Regions from separate parts of the Streptomyces sp. KMM 9044 genome, predicted to be linked through region 1. Evidence: predicted binding sites of a transcription regulator. Region 1 holds the regulator's gene; the other holds the start of a gene.
What was found. Region 1 encodes HspR, which represses chaperone genes until heat shock. Its sites were predicted from a motif close to TTGAGNNNNNNNNNCTCAA; they were not measured.

Region 1 (3,406 bases):
GTCGACGCGGTCGCCGGTCAGCGCGTCGAACTGGATGCTCTTGCCCTGGATCCGCGCCACCGCGATCTCCGCGGCGTTGTCCGCCTCGGTCGGGTAGGACTTGTACACGCTCATGAACTGGTCGCCCAGGAGGATCCGCTGCACCGCGGCGAGTTCGGCGTCCTGGCCGGTGATCGGGGGCAGCTCGGTCACACCGGCCTCCTCCAGGGCCTTGACGATGCCGCCCGCCATGCCGTCGTTGGCGGAGTAGATTGCGGCGATGTCGTCCGCGCCGATCTCGGCGATCGCCTCGACCATGTTGGCCTCGGCGTTTTCCGGCTTCCAGTCCTTGGTGTCGTAGGACTTGGCGATGGTCACCGTGCCCTTGAGCTCGGACAACGCGCCCGCCTTGAACTGCTTGGCGTTCGGGTCGGTCGGCGAGCCGTTCATCATGACGATTTTGCTGGTGATCCCGCCGTCGCCGCCGAGCGCCTCCAGCAGGGAGCGGCCCTGGACCTCGCCGACCAGTTCGTTGTCGAAGGAGATGTACGCGTCGATCGGGCCCTCGGCCAGCCGGTCGTAGGCGATGACGGGAATGCCCGCGTCCTTGGCCTTCGTCACGTCCTCGGCGATGGCGTGCGCGTCGACCGCGTCCAGCACGATGACGTCGACCTCGTCCTCGATCATCTGCTGCATCTGGCTCGACTGCTTGCCGGCGTCCGCCTCGGCATTGGCGTAGTCCACCTTGCCCTTGTCGCTGGTGAGCTCCTCCACCTTCTTCTTGAAGATGGGGTAGTCGAACTGCTCGTACCGGGTGTTGGTCTTCTCCGGCAGCAGGAGCCCGATGGTGACGTCGTTCCCCTTGGTGGGGCTCGCTCCGTCACTGCTCCCCGTCACGTTGAGTGCGCCGCAACCGGCGAGCACGACGGACATCGAGGCGGCGGCGACTGATATGGCGATACGACGCATAAGGGAGCTCACTTCAGTGCGTTTTTGGACGTGGGCACAACATTGCGGCCCATGTGACTGAAAAGCCAACGCTCCAGCGACCACTGGCGTCAAGACCAACTACTTAACGAGATGAACACAGCACCGTGCGCTGAAGTCGTGTGGGCTCGACGAAAGACTCGCACATAACCCCTACACACGCATACATGTGCTGCTCACAGCCGTGCGCGGGGCGTACGAACGGAGGGGTGACGAGCCATCAACCGTCCGCACACAGGTGAGGCCGGCAGGTTCGTTCGAACCTGCCGGCCTCACACGCGACCGCTTCCGTCACAGCGCCGCCGCACCGGCCCGACGCCTTCACACCACCCGGCCGACGGCGGTCGGCGCCTGCCGTCAGTCGGACTGCTGCTGACGCTTGGGCCGCCACACCACCAGCGCGCTGGTCTGCTGCACCTCCTGATACGGCACCAGGTCCCGGCGGTACGACGCGTGCACCGCCGCCTCGCGCTGGCGCATGGTCGCCGCCGCGCCGTCCAGCGCGCCCTCCAGGTCCGCCACCCGGGCCTGGAGCGCGGCGACCTGGTTCTCCAGTTCGATGATGCGCTTGATGCCGGCCAGGTTGATGCCCTCGGTCTGCGACAGCTGCTGCACCTGGCGGAGCAGCTCGATGTCACGGGCCGAGTAGCGGCGGCCCCGGCCGGCGGTGCGGTCGGGGGAGACGAGCCCCAGACGGTCGTACTGACGCAGCGTCTGCGGGTGCAGCCCGGAGAGCTGGGCCGCCACCGAAATGACGTAGACCGGGGTTTCCTGCGTCAGTTCGTACGGATTGCGTCGACGACCGCCCATCGCCCTCAAGCTCCCTTCGCGGCCTGGAACAGCTCCGCCCGCGGATCGTCGTCCGCGGTCGCCTCGCGATACGCCTCCAGTGCGTCACGAGCCTTCCCCGGAAGATCCTTGGGAACACTCACCTCGACGGTGACCAGCAGATCACCGCGCGAACCGTCCTTGCGGACGGCTCCCTTGCCCCGCGCCCTCATGGTCCGCCCGTTGGGCGTCCCCGGGGGGAGCTTCAGCGTGACCGGCGGACCGCCGAGTGTCGGGACGCGGATCTCACCGCCGAGCGCCGCCTCCGGATAGGTGACCGGGACGGTGACGGTGAGATTGTCGTCCTTGCGGCCGAACACCGGGTGGCTTCCGACGTGCACGACCACGTAGAGGTCGCCCGCCGGGCCGCCGCGCTCGCCCGGAGCACCCTTGCCGCGCAGCCGGATCCGCTGGCCGTCGCTGACCCCGGCGGGGATGCGCACCTGCATCGTCCGCGAGGACTTGGCCCGGCCGCTGCCCTTGCAGATGTCGCAGGGGCTCTCCGCGATCAGCCCACGGCCCTTGCAGTCCGGGCACGGGTCGGTGAGCGAGAAGCCGCCGCCGCTGCCCCGGGCGACCTGCCCGGTACCGACGCAGGTCGGGCACACGCGCGGTGTGCCGTTCTTGTCGCCGGTGCCCGAGCAGGCCTTGCAGGCCTGCTGGGAGGACATCCGCAGCGGGACCGTCGCCCCCTCGATCGCCTCGGTGAAGCTCAGGGTGACCTCGGACTCGATGTCCTGGCCGCGCCGGGGCTGGGTGCGCGTGCCGCCCGTGCCGCCGCCGCGGTTGAACAGGCCGCCGAAGACGTCACCGATCCCGCCGCCGAAGCCACCGGCACCGGCCTGACCGCCGCCCTGACCACCACCCGGGCCGCCTCCGAAGAGGTCACCCAGGTCGAAGTTGAACGACCCGGCACCGCCCGCCCCCGGCCCCGCGCGGAAACCGCCGCTGCCGAAGAGCGAGCGGGCCTCGTCGTACTCCTTGCGCTTCTTGGGGTCTCCGAGGATGTCGTTCGCCTCGGAGACCTCCTTGAAACGCCCCTCCGCCTTGACGTTGCCCTTGTTGGCGTCCGGGTGGTATTCGCGAGCGAGCTTCCGGTACGCTTTCTTGATCTCGGCCTCGGTGGCGTCCTGAGGCACGCCGAGAACCTTGTAGTAGTCCTTCTCGATGAAGTCCTTGGTACTCATCCCCGACGTCCCTCCTCTCCTGCCCTGCAGACCGGCCCCGGCCTGCCTGTCATGCCCGCCCGCGCCGGCGTGCTCGCGCCGGCCGGGGCGTCAGCCCTCCTGGGGGCCACCGGTCTCCTTCTCGTCCGCCGCCGCCTCGGTGCCCTCCTCGGCCGGCTTGCCCGGCTGGGCACCCGGCTGCGGCTCGGCGACGGCCACCCGCGCGGGGCGGATGGTGCGCTCGCCGATGCGGTACCCGGGCTGCAGGATCGCCACGCACGTCGTCTCCGTGACGTCCGGGGCGTAGGAGTGCATCAGGGCCTCGTGGATCGTCGGGTCGAAGGGCTCGCCCTCCTTGCCGAACGTCTGCAGGCCCAGCTTCGCCACGGTCGCCTCCAGCGACTCGGCGACGGACTTGAACCCGCCGACCAGCTCGCCGTGCTCCC
Region 2 (3,406 bases), 1.2 Mb from region 1:
GGCTGCGGCCGGGTCGCCCCGGAAGTCGGAGCCCACCTTGTCGATCTCGTCGAGCAGCACCACCGGGTTCATCGACCCGGCCTCCTTGATCGCCCGCACGATCCGGCCGGGCAGCGCGCCGACGTACGTACGTCGGTGGCCGCGGATCTCGGCCTCGTCGCGGACGCCGCCGAGGGCGACCCGGACGAACCTGCGCCCCATCGCGTGGGCGACGGACTCGCCGAGGCTCGTCTTGCCGACGCCCGGCGGGCCCACGAGGGCGAGTACGGCACCGCCGCGGCGGCCGCCGACGACGCCGAGCCCGCGCTCGGCACGCCGCTTGCGCACCGCCAGGTACTCGGTGATGCGTTCCTTCACGTCCGTCAGGCCGGCGTGCTCGGCGTCGAGCACGGCCCGGGCGCCCTGGATGTCGTACGCGTCCTCGGTGCGCTCGCTCCACGGCATCTCCAGGGCCGTGTCGAGCCAGGCGCGGATCCACGAGCCCTCGGGCGACTGGTCGGAGGAGCGCTCCAGCTTGTCGACCTCCTTGAGCGCGGCCTCGCGCACCTTCTCCGGCAGGCCGGCGGCCTCCACCCGGCTGCGGTAGTCGTCGGACTCCTCACCGTCCTGTTCGCCGTTCAGCTCGCGCAGTTCCTTGCGCACGGCTTCCAGTTGGCGGCGCAGCAGGAACTCGCGCTGCTGCTTGTCCACGCCGTCCTGGACGTCCTTGGCGAGGGACTCGGCGACGTCCTGCTCGGCGAGGTGGTCGCGCAGCTGCCGGGTGGCGAGCTTCAGCCGGGCCACCGGATCGGCGGTCTCCAGCAGGGCCACCTTCTGTCCGGTGGCCAGGAACGGTGAGTATCCGGAGTTGTCGGCGAGGGCGGAGACGTCGTCGATGGCCTGGACGCGGTCGACGACCTGCCAGGCACCGCGCTTGCGCAGCCAGGCGGTGGCGAGCGCCTTGTACTCGGTGACCAGCTCGGTCACCTGGCCGGACACCGGCTCCGGTACGGTCTCGTCGGTCCGGGTGCCCTCCACCCACAGCGCGGCGCCCGGCCCGGTCGTCCCGGCGCCTATCCGCACCCGGCCCCGGCCCCGGATCAGGGCGCCCGGGTCACCGTCGGCCAGCCGGCCGACCTGCTCGACCGTGCCCAGGACGCCGGTGGCAGCGTAGGTCCCGTCGATGCGTGGAACCAGCAGGACCCTGGGCTTTCCGGTCTCCGACGTGGCGGCGGCCTGGGCGGCCTCCACCGCGGCGCGCACCTCGGAATCGCTCAGGTCCAGCGGGACCACCATCCCGGGCAGCACGACCTCGTCGTCGAGCGGCAGCACAGGCAGGGCGAGCGGTGTGGACTCAGCAGCCATGATCTCCCCTTCGGCAGTCAAGTTGAGCTATGCCGACTCAATGCTGGTGAGTCCGCGATTGTTCCCGGACTGCGCTCCCTCGCGTTCGCTCTCAGCGATCACCCGCCGGCCCGGGACGGATCAGGGCCACCTGGTGCCGCTCGGGCACGCCCGGATCCGCCGCGGACGACACGAAACGGCGGGAGGTGCTCCGCCGAACGGGGAGCACTGCCAGGATGAACGCATGTCCACCCCCTACGACATTCCCGAAGTCCTGGACCGCCGCGAGGGCCCGTACGGGGAGGTGGTGCTCCGCCGGCACGGGAGCCTGCTGCAGATCATCGCGAACGGGTGCTTCCTGATGGACACCTCCGACGGCCGCTCGGAGCGCCGGCTGGTCGACGCGGCCCTGTCCGCGCTCGACGCCGCCGACACCCGTGCGGGGCACGGTCCGCGGCAGGACCCGCACGTCCTCATCGGCGGACTCGGCGTCGGCTTCTCACTCGCGCACGCCGCCGCAGCACCCCGCTGGGGCCGCATCACGGTGGTGGAGCGCGAACCCGCCGTCGTCGACTGGCACCGCGCGGGCCCCCTGGCCGAACTCTCCGCGAGCGCCCTCGCCGACCCGCGCACGGAGATCGTCGAGGCCGATCTGGTGGCGTACGTCCACGAGACGTCCGACACGTTCGACGCACTGTGCCTCGACATCGACAACGGTCCCGACTGGACCGTCACCGAGGACAACGGCGGGCTCTACTCCCCCACCGGACTCATGGACTGCGCAAGGGCGTTGAGACCGGACGGAGTACTCGCGGTGTGGTCCGCGCAGCCGTCGGCGAATTTCGAAAAAACCTTGCGGGATGCCGGGTTCAGGCAGGTGCGTACCGAAGAGATCCCCGTTGCCCGGGGCGTGCCGGACGTCGTGCACCTCGGCGTCCGCCCTGGATAGCAAAGCCGCGGTGACTCCCCGTACGCTGCTGCACTGACGCCGATCATTCAAACGTCAATCACAGTCATGCGCAGAGACGGATTCACCCCACGGATTCCGGAAAGCACACTTCAGGGGCGGGCGATGGAGCAGACACACACCTCCCACAACGGCACGGCGGCCACCCCGGGCGCGCAGCGCCGGGTCCTGGTGGTCGAGGACGACGCGACGATCGTGGACGCCATCGCGACCCGCCTTCGCGCCGAGGGATTCCTGGTGCAGACGGCGGGTGACGGGCCGTCCGCGGTCGACACGGCGGAGGCCTGGCAGCCCGACCTGCTGATCCTCGACATCATGCTGCCCGGCTTCGACGGTCTGGAGGTCTGCCGGCGCGTGCAGGCACAGCGGCCGGTGCCGGTGATGATGCTGACCGCGCGCGACGACGAGACCGACATGCTGGTCGGGCTGGGCGTCGGCGCCGACGACTACATGACCAAGCCGTTCTCCATGCGGGAACTGGCGGCACGCGTGCACGTGCTGCTGCGCCGCATGGAGCGGGCGGCCCAGGCGGCCACCACCCCGCGCAGCGGCATCCTGCGCCTGGGCGAACTGGAGATCGACCACACGCAGCGCAGGGTCCGGGTGTGCAGCGAGGACGTCCACCTGACGCCCACCGAGTTCGACCTCCTGGTGTGCCTGGCGAACACGCCCCGCGCGGTGCTCTCCCGCGAGCAGCTGCTGGCCGAGGTCTGGGACTGGGCGGACGCCTCCGGCACCCGGACCGTCGACAGCCACATCAAGGCGCTGCGCCGGAAGATCGGTGCCGAGCGCATCCGCACCGTGCACGGCGTGGGCTACGCCCTGGAGACGCCGACGCCATGAGCGACGGGCCGGCCGCACGGAAAGGCTCCGGGGATCCCGGTCCCTGGGGCGCTGTCCGCCCGTTCTCCATCAAGACCAAGCTGGGCGCGCTGGTCGTCATCTCGGTGCTGATCACCACCGGGCTGTCGATGATCGCGGTGCACACCAAGACGGAGCTGCGCTTCATCACGGTCTTCTCGATGATCGCCACCCTGCTCATCACGCAGTTCGTGGCGCACTCCCTCACCGCGCCGCTGGACGACATGAACGCGGTGGCCCGGTCCATCTCCCACG

Region 2: lon (endopeptidase La) is a predicted target of HspR. The motif match lies at 1,367-1,385, and genes of this name have one in related genera.

The regions. Positions count from the first base shown of each region.
Region 1 covers NZ_CP113910.1:3,559,850-3,563,255, forward strand. The annotation lists gene HUV60_RS15975 (substrate-binding domain-containing protein) at 1-948, opposite strand, end outside; gene HUV60_RS15980 (heat shock protein transcriptional repressor HspR) at 1,324-1,776, opposite strand; gene dnaJ (molecular chaperone DnaJ) at 1,782-2,981, opposite strand; gene grpE (nucleotide exchange factor GrpE) at 3,072-3,406, opposite strand, start outside.
Region 2 covers NZ_CP113910.1:2,325,157-2,328,562, forward strand. The annotation lists gene lon (endopeptidase La) at 1-1,344, opposite strand, end outside; gene HUV60_RS10245 (spermidine synthase) at 1,568-2,272, shown strand; gene HUV60_RS10250 (response regulator transcription factor) at 2,396-3,133, shown strand; gene HUV60_RS10255 (sensor histidine kinase) at 3,130-3,406, shown strand, end outside.